One region of the Paenibacillus sp. FSL M7-0802 genome, then DNA from elsewhere that is predicted to be linked to it. Evidence: predicted binding sites of a transcription regulator. Region 1 holds the regulator's gene; each other region holds the start of a gene.
The links. The regulator LexA, encoded in region 1, represses DNA repair genes until DNA is damaged. The targets are predictions, from matches to a motif close to CGAACATATGTTCG.
Positions count from the first base shown of each region.

Region 2: recA (recombinase RecA) is a predicted target of LexA. The motif match lies at 3,499-3,512, and genes of this name have one in related genera.
Region 3: addB (helicase-exonuclease AddAB subunit AddB) is a predicted target of LexA. The motif match lies at 2,762-2,775, and genes of this name have one in related genera.

Region 1 covers NZ_JBBOSD010000001.1:5,525,354-5,530,478, reverse strand. The annotation lists gene MHB54_RS25335 (HAD family hydrolase) at 1-279, opposite strand, end outside; gene MHB54_RS25330 (hypothetical protein) at 435-944, opposite strand; gene MHB54_RS25325 (DUF896 domain-containing protein) at 1,065-1,271, opposite strand; gene MHB54_RS25320 (LysM peptidoglycan-binding domain-containing protein) at 1,380-1,748, opposite strand; gene lexA (transcriptional repressor LexA) at 1,937-2,563, shown strand; gene MHB54_RS25310 (hypothetical protein) at 2,846-3,148, shown strand; gene MHB54_RS25305 (hypothetical protein) at 3,385-3,549, shown strand; gene MHB54_RS25300 (hypothetical protein) at 3,590-3,730, shown strand; gene MHB54_RS25295 (PLAT/LH2 domain-containing protein) at 4,428-4,775, shown strand.
Region 2 covers NZ_JBBOSD010000001.1:426,846-431,970, forward strand. The annotation lists gene rny (ribonuclease Y) at 1-1,048, opposite strand, end outside; gene MHB54_RS02260 (regulatory protein RecX) at 1,422-2,171, opposite strand; gene recA (recombinase RecA) at 2,368-3,429, opposite strand; gene MHB54_RS02270 (competence/damage-inducible protein A) at 3,671-4,939, opposite strand; gene pgsA (CDP-diacylglycerol--glycerol-3-phosphate 3-phosphatidyltransferase) at 5,035-5,125, opposite strand, start outside.
Region 3 covers NZ_JBBOSD010000001.1:4,824,161-4,829,285, reverse strand. The annotation lists gene addB (helicase-exonuclease AddAB subunit AddB) at 1-2,695, opposite strand, end outside; gene MHB54_RS22155 (class I SAM-dependent rRNA methyltransferase) at 2,933-4,312, opposite strand; gene MHB54_RS22150 (Na/Pi cotransporter family protein) at 4,456-5,125, shown strand, end outside.

The DNA.
Region 1 (5,125 bases):
CAACTGTTCCAATTGGCGGAATTCAGGTTGCTCACCTGCTGTAAAATTCGCCCACAATCCTTCAAACGGATTAATGCCGATCATTTGAGTAAAACTAAAGGTTTCATAGGATTCATACAAAGCGCGTGCTTCCTTACGTACGGCTTCCTCCAGAGTTTTTGGATCAACGCCTGCTTCACGGGAGCCTGTTTGACACGCTGCATCAAATGCCTCTTCTACACTACGTTCATCCCACAAAAGGGTATCATCAAGATCAAACATTACCGCCTGAATCGTCATCTGAATTATCCACTCTCTTTCCACAGTATATGTACGCCTATTTGCTTGATTAAGCATTTGAATCGTTATGTGTGCCCATATTAAGCAAGCGGCCGCAGCATGTTATATGAAATAACATCATACGGCCTTTGTTACAGAGCTACAGGCTAAATCAGTTATTTCTTGTCTACCTGTATCTGATTGGATAGCGCAAACTTCTCAAGTCGCTCTGCAATGGCATCCGTGTCATAGCGACCTAATGATTTTGTGAAAATAAAATTACCACCCTTACCTTTTCTTTCAACGGTTACGTAACCCTTTTCAATCTTGATGGCTTTCATGTCCCCTGCCGTCATTGGACGTTCTCTACCACCTTTCAGCATATAGAGAGTATCCTTTCCCACTTTCAAATAAGGACGACGGATGAAAAAGATAACAGCCAGCATCAAGTACAGGCCGAATACAAGCCAATCCATCCCTCGCATACCGGTCTTAGTCAAAAAGTAACTCATAAGCATGTACAATACAGAAAGACCAGCCAGCATAATTGGCACAGTAATGTTACGGCCACGGAAAATATCCATTGTAGAACCTGCGCCGCTAATGGTTTGAATGCCTTGCTTTTTGCGCGATTTATTTAAATGCGCTGTGTTTTTGCGTACTTTTCTTTCAAATGATCGGGCCATCTCTCAATTCCTTCCCAGATATATTACATTAAAACAATTGCCTCAAAGCTGATCTATATAGATACCATAAAAGGTACCTAAAACAAAAGGCAAATTGCAGGCTTGGGCACTTTAACAACATTAATGCTTCAGCCCGTCATTTCCTTTCGATGTATCATCGTCCACAAATTCAATCGTCTCAAGCTGCTGCCGAAAATTACGGCGAATGTTACCTAAATAAATTTCCCGAAGATTGGCGCGCTCTGTGGCTTCCTCTTCCGTCAAACCCTCGGATTTTGCTTTGCGCGCTAATTCATTAATGCGCTGTACCAAGCTGTCTATATCCAAATTGTGTCCCCTCCATAAAAGCAAAGATATAATACACTTTGACATGTAGAAAAGAGCTTGTCAAGGCTCCCGTATTACGCTCCCTGACAAGCTCTAATAGACTATAGATCAGAAGTTAGGAAGCTTGAGTACCTGACCTGCCTGCACTCCCCGATCCTCCAAACCGTTAATCCGCACAATTCCTTCTATATATACCCGTGTATCCATTCGTTCCGGTTTATGATTTGCGGCAATCTCCCACAACGTATCCCCAGGTTGTACGGTCAGTTTAGCCACTTCTTCCTTGGAAGCTGAAGGTGCCGCGAAAACTGTAAGTACACCTGCCCCTGCAATCCAAGCAACAATCACTATAATAAGAAGCTTAAGTAAAAGAGTATTGGTAATAATCTGCATAAAACGTGCCCTACCCTCTTTTCGAGTCTCCTGTAAATTTTCTAAATTCATCGGAAAAATACTTTGATAAGTGCTATATTTCATCATTGGCTGTGTCCTCCAAACGTTTGTTCTTATGTTTTCACAATATAACACGAACATTTGTTTTGTTCAATAGAAAAGAGAACAAAAGTTCGCAATTATTTTCAGGGATTATTTAGAACTTATGTTTGTACGAACGGAGGTTCTATGCTATAATTTTCCCAAACGTTACTAAATGGGGTTGATACGGTATGTCTAAGATTTCGAGCCGCCAGCAGGCCATTCTTGAATTTATCCGCAATGAAGTGCGTCTAAAGGGATACCCCCCTTCTGTACGCGAAATAGGCGAGGCTGTCGGATTAGCCTCCAGTTCTACGGTTCATGGTCATTTGGATCGTTTAGAGAAAAAAGGACTCATTCGCCGCGATCCTACAAAACCACGGGCTATTGAGTTACTCGGTCAAGACGAATCGGATAACAGCAACTTGATTAATTACTCCATTAGTCGTGTCCCCGTCGTCGGCAAAGTAACTGCTGGCCTTCCTATTACGGCGACAGAAAATATTGAAGATTACTTTCCTCTTCCCCAACACTTTGTTGGTGAGGATAAAATATTCATGTTATCTGTTGTAGGCGAAAGCATGATTGAAGCTGGTATTGCTAACGGAGACTATGTAATCGTACGTCAGCAGCAGACCGCTGATAATGGTGATATTGTTGTAGCTATGACAGATGAAGACGAAGCTACAGTTAAAACCTTCTACAAAGAAAAGGATCATATTCGGCTTCAACCTGAAAATCCAGCCTTTGAACCGCTTCGCCTGACACACGTCAGCATTTTGGGCAAGGTTGTAGGACTCTTCCGGGACTTCCACTGATTTCTCGTTCTTTCTTCCCCGTTATTCTATCCACTAATACAAAACCGGCTGCCTAGGGCAAGCCGGTTTTGTATTGCTATTATGTTTATTATGTATCTCACAACTATTTTTTCATTTCAGCAACCTATCCCTATTTTTTCTACTAAAAATCAGCCTCCTCATCTCAAATAATCCCCCACTGACCTTGAGCAGCTATACTGTCATGGGCAAAACTAATAGATCTTTCTTTGTTTTAGATAAATATGGTATATTAATTACTTATAGCTCTGTAGGAGGAATTAAATGAAAAAAATTATAATTTCAGCGTTTGTTGTGATATTTATCGCCATAAGCTGTGTAGTTCCAACAATGGATCATTTGTATGCAAAAGAGAACTCCCACATAACAACCTATGACCGTATTAAGTATATACAAATACTTATCCATTTCAGGTATTTAGAAAAGCAACTCGAAGCTGTAATTTTCGAAAGAAATAATTATCCAGAAGACAGCCAAGAATATAAACAGCTCTCTGAACAACTGAATCATATTCTTGCTCAAGAGGCGTACTACGAGAAGAAACTTAACACTCTTAATAGTAAATAATTTTCATACTAACTGCCTATTATCTTTATCTACACTATTAGACTCATGCCGACCTGCCTGTAACATTCTCCTGCAACGTAAAGTTGAAAAGGCGAAGACAGGTTCGCATGAGTTTTTTTATTATCCATTAGGAATATAGGTACTAGCTTCTTTTTGCTTTTAATAGATTTATGCTGATACATTACTATCACAATTGACATATGTATATAGCAGAACTAAGCAAAGGAGATATGCAGATGATCAGAAATAGAGTTAAAACGTATAAGCATCGCATCGGGAAAAACAGATATCTGGTCGTTAAAGTCTTTCAAGCCGCAGCTGCTAAAACAGGAAGCGGAAATGCACTAGCAACCAATGCCTTGAATATCAAAATTTCCAAGCGTAAGCATAAACGCCACTAAGATTTAACCGTACCTTCATTTCTTGAAGGGAGGTGATATTATGAGCAGAAGACATTGCAAACGTGATTTAAGAAGAAGAAGATTAAACATCCGTTCCACTCAAAGAGCCATTGCGCGTGCAAGAGGTAACGCACTGGCTGTTAATCTGTTTAGCGTAAATGATAGACAACGCAGACGTTAATAATCGTTTTCAAGCAAAAGCGGGAAGGATTCTTCCTGCTTTTTTTGTGTTAAACGATACACCCAACTCCTAAATCCCATAGAACTGCTAAATTCAGTTGCCTTCCTTTTAAATACCATACATATTCAACTATGCTTCCACTGGTTAAAACAGAAGCGAAATGGTACCCAGTCAAAAGCAGCAGCATTCTTGACTCAAATACTTTGTGTACAACTGACCACACCTATAGCCCTCAAACTTGCTTCAGCTTTTTTCACTTAAGTATTCCGGCTGTATATCCGTCCATGGTTTGTACGTTGCTGCATTGTTTGCTCAATTTTTTATTTTAAAACTTTATAAGGCCCCACTTGCCCACCACCGTATTCCACAAACTCCATCATATCCTACTCAACGGCTGGACTACAGATGCTCTTATCTGACTTAATGCAGCTGAAAACAATTCGATATTGGATCAACACTTCATATGTATGATTCATGTTGATCAACTCGACAATTCATTCTGGATAAGCGCTAAAAATCCTTCTCTAAATAATCATACCCTTACATGATTATTTAGAAAGCTAATATCCGACACATAAAGATAAAATACAACAAACAAAGACAAGAAAAAATTTCTCTTCACAACCAATGAACTATGTACAAATACATTACACATGTATAACATTAAATACAAATACTAGAAAGGTGGTAACAATTAATGAAAAAAGTATCTTTACTAGCATCAGTAGCAATGCTTATCTCATCTGTAGCTTTTGCTGCACCTTCTTTTGCAGATCAGGTCACAAGTGACACTTATAGTTCATTACAAGACTCAAATAGAAGTATAGAGTCTGTTACGCCTTTTGCTAATGTTGAATATGTCGTTACTGTAAATACGGCCAATCTCAAAGATGCCGGAACAGACTCGAACATCTCTATAACTCTGTATGGTTCTAATGGAGATTATGCTACCGCTACACTCAATGGTAGCTTTGAACAAGGAGATTCCGATACAACAAGAATCAGCACTAGTAACCTAGGTGACATCAGAAAAAATTACTATTAGAACTGATGGATCTGGGTATAAACCAGGTTGGAAAATCGCTAATGTCAAAATATCTGGAAACGAGAAAACTTTCTCATTTGCAGGTCCTAACCGTTGGCTTGGTGACGGCGGTTCCGCAGATTCCGAAACACTTTTTCCATCCTAAAACAAATATTCATACAAAAGACTCTGTCGATATTTGGATAGAGTCTTTTAGTTTTGGATGAATAATCCTACTAAAATTGTATCGCCGTAATTATAACCCCATCTCAAGAATCAATTTTAAGAATAAACTCACTAATGGGAAAATGTTATGTAATTTTGCTATATAAACAAAAGCTAAGAAATGGCCGCTGGAAAAATATATTGAA
Region 2 (5,125 bases), 5.1 Mb from region 1:
CGCCCAGTTCCCCGGCCATCAGACCTGTCAAGTATGCAACTTCCATCGAGTGCTTCAATACGTTCTGTCCGTAACTTGTACGGAACTTGAGACGTCCCAAGATCTTGATCAAATCTGGATGCAAGCTATGCACGCCCACCTCAAAGGTGGCCTGTTCACCATACTCACGGATTCGTTCGTCCACCTCTTTACGGGATTTTTCCACCATCTCTTCAATACGAGCCGGATGTATCCGTCCGTCCGCTACGAGCTTTTCAAGCGCAGTACGCGCAATCTCTCTACGAATCGGATCAAATCCAGACAAAATAACAGCTTCCGGCGTATCATCAATAATGAGGTCAATTCCTGTAAGGGTTTCAAGTGCACGGATATTACGGCCTTCGCGCCCGATGATCCGGCCTTTCATTTCTTCGTTCGGCAATGTGACAACAGAAACCGTCGTTTCTGCTACATGATCTGCCGCACAGCGTTGGATGGCCAGTGTGATGATTTCACGAGACTTTTTGTCCGCTTCTTCTTTGGCCTGCTGTTCAATTTCTTTAATCATCTGAGCTGTTTCATGACGAACTTCCTGCTCTACGTTGGTCAGAATAATACTTCTTGCATCCTCCATCGTCAGATTGGAAATACGTTCCAACTCAGTTACCTGACTCTTGTAAATCAAATCAATTTGCTGCTGGGTTTCATCGATTCGTTTCTCTTTGTTGGCCACTTGTTCTTCTTTGCGTTCCAGCGATTCCAATTTTTTATCCAGCGATTCTTCTTTTTGCAGCAATCTTCGTTCCTGTCGTTGAATTTCATTGCGACGTTCACGAGTTTCTTTTTCAGCTTCGGCACGGATGCGGTGGATTTCATCTTTTGCTTCCAATACCGTTTCCTTCTTCAGCGCTTCTGCCTCTTTTTTCGCGTTCTCCACGATTTGCGCGGCAGCTTCTTCCGCACTGGAGATCTTAGCTTCTGCAATAGATTTGCGAATAAAATAACCAATCCCGAACCCAAAGAATAACGCGGCTACAGCAACGAGAACGAACCAGATCGCAGTCATCATACTGTTCACCTCCCCGTTGGTTCCTCCAAGGCATTCCTTGGGACTTTTTGCAATTGTCACATTTACTTTGATCGTCAAACTAAGACAACGACACAAGGTCGTTTCATTTCATATGCACATGCTTTCACATGTACAATTCCGCCTGGCATAGCGGCATCACTTGTTATTTGGCGATGAGAACTCACCGTGGATTCCACTTTTTTGGAAGGAAAAAGGGCGTTCCACAAGTATCGTTTCATATATATTTTATTATTTGACAAATGGCATTGTCAAGGGAATGCAAACATTAGTAGACTACCATGCAGCTTTCCATGTAATAACTAGCTCATCCTATCCGTTCATACTAGCCAAAGGTTCAGCAGCCGTTTGGCAACTATTCCTCCCACTGCAACAATTCCTCGTCATCTGAAGCAGCGTCATGCTCGGTCGCAGTGAGATGATTGACTACCCGGCGTGTCATATCCCCCGAATATCCGCGTCTCATGAGAAAAGGGTATGTTTTCCTTTTTTTCTCCATTATATCACCACGTACCTGATTCCATTTCTTACGTCCGACCGTCAAAGCGCTCTCCCACTCCTCATTATCGGTGATCTCACCTAACGCTTCGCCAATAGAGGCTTTAGAGATGCCCTTCTGACGAAGTTCTTGCCTAACCCACATCTTCCCCTTACGTTGGCTTGTTATGCGCTGCCTTGCCCATTGACGGGCGTATAAATCATCATCTACGAGTTGTTCCCTATGGAGTCGGACCATTACTTCGTCAATAACAGACTGATCCAGTTCTTTTTGCGCTAAACGCTGGGCAATTTCCTGACGTGTGCGAGGCTTTCGCCCCAAATAGCGAAGCGCAAGTACATAAGCCTGTTGCTTTTCATCTGCCAGAACGATATCTTCCAGTTCTTTTTTATCAAATGACGTTCCTTTGAACATATTGTACTTGATCATTACATCTTCTAATACAGACAGTGAATAAGGACCAAAATGTATGATATACCTTCCACGTTTGCGTCCCTGTCCCTGCTCTACCCTAGTAATCATCAATTCCTCATGATCCGGAAAAAGAGAAATCCCTTGTTGCTTATTTGCTTCCGAAGTGTATTCATCTTCATCGTCCAACTGCAATATATTTCCCTCACTTTGAAATTCACGAAAGCAGCCTTTGAACACCTGCTACGCAAAAGTTAGATTCCACTGACAAAGCAGACTCTAGTTGATGCAAAAATGCCCTGCACAACTGTGCAGGGCATCAGAATCATGCTATTCAAACGGACGGTGCCATAACCCTGGCCCCAGTTCACAAACCAGGATTCACCGAGCTTTATTCAAGCTCCAACAATTCCTGTTCTTCCTTCGCTTGCTGTGCCAACTCTTCTTCTGTAGGCGGAGCAACCGTCGTAATCAGATTGCTGGCCACCCGAATTTTTTGTTCGATCGTACTAGCAATATTCGGATTTTCCTTCAAAAATTGCTTAGCATTCTCACGTCCCTGACCAAGGCGCTCACCTTCGTAGGAATACCAGGCTCCGCTCTTGTCGACAATGTCATGCTCCGTACCGATATCGATCAGGCTACCTTCTTTGGAAATGCCCTCACCGTACATAATATCTACCTCAGCCTGACGGAAAGGAGGGGCAACTTTGTTCTTCACGACTTTAATACGTGTGCGGTTACCCACAATGTCGTTACCCATTTTCAAACTTTCAATACGACGAACATCCAAACGTACCGTAGAGTAAAACTTCAAGGCACGTCCACCTGGTGTTGTTTCAGGGTTACCGAACATAACACCTACTTTTTCACGTAGCTGGTTAATAAAAATAGCAATGGTTTTCGACTTATTAATGGCTCCAGAAAGCTTACGCAATGCCTGAGACATCAAACGTGCTTGAAGACCAACGTGGGAATCTCCCATTTCGCCTTCAATCTCTGCCTTGGGCACAAGTGCCGCTACGGAGTCAACAACTACAATGTCTACTGCTCCACTACGTACAAGAGCTTCGGCAATCTCAAGCGCCTGCTCTCCTGTATCTGGTTGCGATAGTAACAACTCATCAATATTGACACCCAGCTTGCTTGCATACGACGGATCAAGCGCATGCTCGGCGTCGATAAAGGCGGCTTGTCCGCCTGTTTTTTGCACCTCTGCGATAGCGTGAAGAGCTACTGTCGTTTTACCGGATGATTCCGGTCCGTATATTTCAATAACCCGGCCTCTTGGAAAGCCGCCCGTTCCTAACGCAATATCCAAAGCAATCGAACCACTGGGGATCGTTTCCACTTGCATGTGGGTAGACTCACCCAACTTCATAATGGAACCTTTACCAAATTGCTTTTCTATTTGACGGAGCGCCATATCCAGCGCAGCACGACGATCTGACAATAAACTCACATCCTTCATTGTTTGTACTTTAATAATACCTTGTTTTGACACGCTTGCCAAGCATTTTTTCGAACATACATTCGTTTTTTTGTTCACACAGCTCTCTTCTACAATTACACCTGTCTCTTAAAACAAAAAAAGAACCGCTGGCAAAAGGCTTTGCAACGGTTCTTCCGATAAGATGATTATATCATAAATATCTATCTAAAACAACTCTACGACCCACACTGTACATAGATGTTTAAGAGGGTTTCTCGTTCTCTACCAGCCTGCGCCACAATCTGTACAGGATTGCTTTGACTGATCGCAGTCGGATTGTTTCACGGTTACCACTCAGTCTCAGTTCATGTACTTCCGTTTCCTTGTCGCGTTCAGCAATGCCAATATACACCAAACCGACTGGCTTCCGTTCGGAATACCCAGGCCCGGCAACACCAGTAACTGAAAGTCCAAAATCGCTGTCCATGATCATTCTCGCCTGCTCTGCAAGCACAAGGGCTACTTCCTTACTCACTGCACCTGGCGCTTGATCCCCTTCCAAATAATCATAAGGCACGTTGAGTAATTTCATCTTCATTTCATTGGAATAGCACACGATGCCACCTTGAAACATAACAGCACTGCCAGGTATAGAAGTGATGTGTTCCATCAGCATTCCACCTGTACAGCTTTCTGCCGCACTCACAGTGAGCCCGCGTTTGGCCATTAGATCTACGATAACCTTCTCCAGCGTAACATCTTCACTTGCATACATATATTCCGAAAGACGCTGCTGAATTTCTACTTCCGTAGCCGTCAGCTTAATTAGTGCTTCACTTTCGCTGGCCGCCTTGGTGGATATACGGATCGTGACTTCCCCTTCCTTGGCATAAGGAGCAATCGTGGGGTCTGTCTGGGATTGGATCAGATCTAACAAATGGGTTTCAAGAGCTGACTCACCGATCCCTGCAAATTTTAGCATTTTTGAATAAATTGGCATTTCCTCACCGCTCAATGCCTGCTGAAGCAACCAAGGTTTCGCTTGGTTTGCAAACATGGGTTTGAGTTCCTTAGGCGGTCCAGGCAAAACTACATAAAATTTACCGTCCTGTGCAATTGCGTCGCCCACAGCTAGCCCTGTCTCATTTTCAAGCGGAGTAGCGCCTTCAATAGAAAGCGCCTGCCGGCGGTTATTCTCGGTCATTTCTACCCCACGGTTACGGAAAAACTGATCTAGCTTGTCCATTGCAAGACGATCTATGTGCAATTTTCGCCCCAATACAGACGCTATCGCATCTTTCGTCAAATCATCCTGAGTCGGTCCCAGACCACCGGAAAACAAAATAATATCCGCACGCTTCTGAGCAATTCTTATCGCTTCCTGAAGCCGATCTATGTTATCGCCAACTACAGTCTGAAAATATACATCGATTCCGATTGTAGCCAACTCTTGTGACAAATATTGAGCATTTGTATTCACTATTTGTCCGAGCAATAACTCTGTACCTACTGCAATTATTTCAGCTTTCATCAATTCTTCCTCCTGTACTGCGAATATTATGGGAATTATGTAAAGAAACAGCAATAAGTTTAGTCCCTATTGCTGTTTCCATAAAATTTATCCTGTTAAACTTTGGAGGAGCTCAGCAAGTGGATATTTTTCACAAAATAATCAATACCCGAATAAATGGTGATCAACACCGCTGCCCATATCGCT
Region 3 (5,125 bases), 700 kb from region 1:
AGCTCATTAAAATCTCGCCTTGCAGACGAGGAGCCAAACGCTCCACTGTACTTTCCGCCTCTTGGCGGCATTCCTCCGTGCTGAGACTGCCCCAGCTGACATTGCGTTTACGCAAATTGATCGCCATCTCTCCAAGCGCTGCATGAAATAATTGTCCGATATCCGGGGCCTTCAGGCGATACATTTGACGTTCCTTCAAACGAAGACCGTGAGAGGCAAAGTGCGAAAATGGACATGCCACAAAACGTTCCATACGAGATACGCTGGTACGCAGCTTGCTGCCGTACAGACGGCGGCTCGTTTCCTTCTGCATTTCGGCATGGTTCTCGTAAAAAAGTGAGGTCAACAGCTGACGCAGCTTGTCCTTCTCACGCCCTTGCTGGCTTGCGTACCAGTTATATACCTCCCACCAAGGGGATAAAATGTCACCGCCACGCCGCCAATGCCGTAATTGCGCAATGAGCTGCGGTAAAGCCTCGGACGGATGAGAAGCATACTCCCATTGCGTCGTCCAAGCATCCCCAGGCAAAGGGTATCCAGCCAGTGGACGCTCGTCCAGACTAGGAAACAGGTGCCGCACATGTCGTACTAACTCAGACGGCAGCAACGACTTCCCTTCTTCATCAGTCACTGCATAGCTCATCCACAGGCTTTTACCGGCTGAGGTAAGGGCCGTATAAGCGAGAAAACGTTCGTCCAACAGACGTCTTGTCATATCCGGCGCCAGCTCTACGCCTCGTTCGTTTAATGCCATACGCTCCTGCTCATTCAGCACACCGTCCTCATGGAACACAGCCGGCATCACACCTTCGTTCATACCTAGCACAAAGGCATGTTGAATACCGGACACACGTGTACGGTCCGTGTTTCCGACTAGAACCTGATCCAGAGCTGGCGGAACAAGTCCCATACGGAACTCAGCCAATCCCGTTTCCAGCACACCCGCAAACAAAGAGGTATCCAGCCTCTCGTCACCCATCATTTCGACAATTTGATCCAGTAGTTCAAGCACCGCATCCCATACTTGACGATGCTCCTTCGCCTGCTCAGGTTTTCCTGCTTCCCCTGCCTGATGAATGAAGGCGTCCAGCTTGTGGCCAATCTCTGCATCCTCCAGTAACAGATATACCGCTTCACACTTCTCAAGTGCAGTTCGTGCCTTGCCCACACGTTTCTCAAACGCACGTAAAGGCGTCACGATCACATCCCGGCACAGCTCCATCAAATCCAACGTTTCATCCCGCCTACGGCTCCGTTCCTGCTCCTCCAGCTCCAGTGACAAGCTGGGCACAGCCTGCCACGGGCGACCGTCTGTCCAACGGCTGCCTTGTATTCCGCAGGCTAGTACATAGTTTTCCAAACGGTCCATCTCCTCACGGCTCACCCGACCATCCAGCGGCAGGAGAAGGTCTGTTTTGACCGCACGGAATACATCCTCATATCGCCAACGACGCTGCACGATATCCAGCGAAGCCCGAATCAATTCCACTAAGGGATGATGCAAAACACTTCTCCGCTGATCCAGAAATACTGGAACCTCATATTGTTTGAATATCGGTTCCACCCATGGCTCATAATCTTCAATATGACGTACAAACAGGGCCATCTCCCGATAACGAGCGCCCTCATCTCGGGCCAGACGACGCATTTCGCGTGCAGCCCCTTCCAGCTCTGCACGGCGATTAGCCGCAGTGTACAGTTTTATGCCTTCCGGCTGTTCTTCTGTCCACTGCTCTCGTAGCTGCTGCAGCCGCATCCATTGTTCCTGATTCCGTAACCCTGTACGATGTTCAAAGTTAGCCTCCAAATACGCCAACGCCGGACGCTCCTTAAATCTCGGCAGCGGATCAGGGCGCAGTAATTGTGTCTGCGTCTCTATCATCAGCTCGTCTGCCATTCCTTTGAGCTTTACATACGCAGCCGCTGAGGGATGAAACAAATCCAGCTCATGCGGAAGCTGTCCGCTCTCGTAGCTGCGGTTGCAAGTCAGCGCCACCGTCAACGAAGAAGCGTGCAGCATAAGCTGCTCCACCACCTTGTATTCATGTGGTGTAAACCTGCGGTAGCCATCCATCCAAATATCTGCCCCACGCACAAGGGAAGACTCAGCAATCTGTTCTGCCAGCATGCGCAGCGTATCTTCACCGTCAATATATTTAAGCGTCAGCTCTCGTTCAAAATCCTCATAGATTAGACTGATATCTTTGAGCTTGCCACGCAAAATCGGAGTTGACTCTCCAGCAGCGTTCATTCGCTCCAGTTGCTCCGGTACAGACCGAGTATCATTTCCATACTGCTTTAGCTCTGTAAACAATGTATTCAACCGATCCACAAAGCCGAGCTGGTCTCCCGAATCCTTAAACAAACTCAGTTCATCCTTGCGACGACGAATAATTTTATATAAAAGCATCTTCTTGCCTTCTTCCGTTACAGGCACCAGTGCTGAACCCCCGGTTTCCTGCATAACTAAATAGGCAAGACGATGAAATCCCATCACTTGGGCGCGCACCGACCCCTGAATACCGTCTCCGGCTTCTGTAAGTAACGCATGCTCAGAAGCAAATGACGATTGCTCCGGTACAAGTAACAGCATAGGCTTACCTAGCGGCTCCTCGCGTAACATAGACGTCATTTCATTGCGGATTAACGTACTTTTACCACTCCCAGAGCGGCCAATCAACAAGCGGACCGACATGATGCGGCCTCCTTTCCAACGAACAACATTCTATTAAACAGTATAGCATATCAGGCAAGGGAGAAAAGAACGTACGTTTGCCATGTTGTAGCAATTCTTCCTCCCTCTAAAAAAACAAATCAGTCCCGCAGATTGGCTTGGTGCACGCCTTCTCTACAGGACTGATTTATACCTAAACGAGTCTATTTTACCTATTTAATCACCAAAAAGGCGATTGACTTTGACCTTGTATGAAACCTACAGCTGTGTCCGGCTGCGCACCTCAAAGATGGCGAATTTCAAGTAATGGCCTTCCTCCACACCCAAAATTTGAGGATGGTCCTTACCAGCCGCTCTCCAGTCTACCAGACGAAGGATTTTGCCGGCATCTGCCGCCGCTTCCTTAATGGTATCTAAAAACAACTCTGGCCGCATATGGAATGAGCAGCTCGCTGTCACCAGATAGCCGCCCTCATTGACCAGCTTCATCCCGTGCAGGTTGATATCTTTATATCCACGTGTAGCTCCTTTGACAGCGTTCTTCGTTTTGGCAAAGGCTGGCGGATCAAGAATGACCACGTCAAAGGTGCGTCCGCCACCTGCTGTCAGCGGCTTGGATGTATCTCCTTTGCCCCCGGCTCGTGCATTGCGTTCCTCTACACCTTTCACTTGATTGCGCAAATATTGAAAAGCATCGTCGACGACAAACTCAACGCGTTCCTCAAAACCGTTCAGCTTGACATTATCCCGCGCACTTTCAATCGCATGCTCAGAAATATCAAGACAAGTTACTTTTTTAGCACCATGTTTACATGCATTGAGCGTAAAGCTTCCCGTGTGCGAAAAACATTCCAATACGGTTGCGCCATCCCAGAATGGGAATTCAACAACCTTACCACTTTTATTCACTGGCTTCATGACCGTTGTGCCCGCATCCCCTGAGTCTGCAGCTACTTCTTGTAGCGTAATTCCACTACGTGCTCCCCAACCTGTCATCAACGGTGCTATGGCCGCACGATTTTCACGCTGGTCAAAGAAATAACCCGTCTTCTGGCCCTCTACGATATCAACCTTGATTTGCAGGCCATTTTCCGTCACTACCACATGACGCGGGCAATCACCGTACAAAGGACCCTTCGTTTGTTCCAATCCTTCCAGCTCACGGATGGATACATCACTTCGCTCATATATACCAACAGGACCCACTACTTCAACGAGCGCATCCCTGATTTCTTCCCTGCGCCGATCCATGCCAAGCGTTAACAACTGCACGACTAACACATCACCAAATCGATCTACAATCAGTCCAGGCAAAAAATCAGCCTCGCCGTACACCAACCGATAAGCGTTTCCCCCGGTCACAAAACGTTCGCGGTGCTCCAGACATTTGCGAAAGCGTTGGGCAAAAAAGTTTTGATCCATTGCTTCCAGCGGCTCGTAGGACATCACACGCACTGTAATTTGTGAAGCTGGATTATAGTAACCTGTCGCCAAATAACGCCCCTGATGGTTAACGATACTGACCAAATCGCCTGCCTCTGGGTTCCCTTCGATCTTGGCTATTTCGTTTTTAAACACCCAAGGGTGTGCGTGCTCCAGCCTTTTTTTACGGCTGCGTTCTAATATTACTGAAGGCAAAATCCTTCACTCCCATTCTTGGATTACTCAAAGTCCTTAATATCGTTCCGTAAAAAAGAGCTCAGCCATGCTTGTCATGGCTGTCCCCGACAGATCATAGGCTGTTACATAAGTATTTTCACCTAGAAAAGGGGGCTATGCCCGTGTTTATACATGTTATACTCCCACTGTGCGGTGGGCTGTTTATTTTTTTGGGCGGGATGAAGCTGATGGAAGCAGCCCTCCGGCATTTGGCCGGTCCCTTCCTCACCCGCTGGCTGAACCGCGCCACAGTTTCACCTTGGCGGGGCATGCTGTTCAGCTCAGGCATTACGGCCCTGCTGCAAAGCAGCACCGCCGTAACGGTGCTGACGATCGGACTGGTCAACGCCGGGCTGTTGACCTACGGCCGCACGCTCGGCATCATTCTCGGCACCAATATCGGCACCTGCCTGACCACTGAGCTGATGGGGCTCCAGCTTGGCATGCTGGCTGTTCCGCTGCTCTGCGGCTCACTGCTATGCTGGAGCACTGCCGTCCTGTGGGGTGAAGCTGTCCCCAATCGCCAGTATGCGTCCGCCGGAGCTTCACCCGGCTCCAATGGGCTTAGCCGTCCGCAGGCTGTACAATATATCAGCCTCGTCTTTGCTGGATTTTCGCTGATTCTGGCAGGTATCCGCGTAATGCAAACAGTCGGCCCCTGGATTGAGCAGGCCGGACTATTCCGCTGGTTTCTTGATCACGCTGCGGCCAACATGTGGTGGGCCTTCGCTGCTGGAGCCTGCCTGACCGCGCTGGTTCACAGTAGCGCAGCCGTCATTGGCATGGCGATTA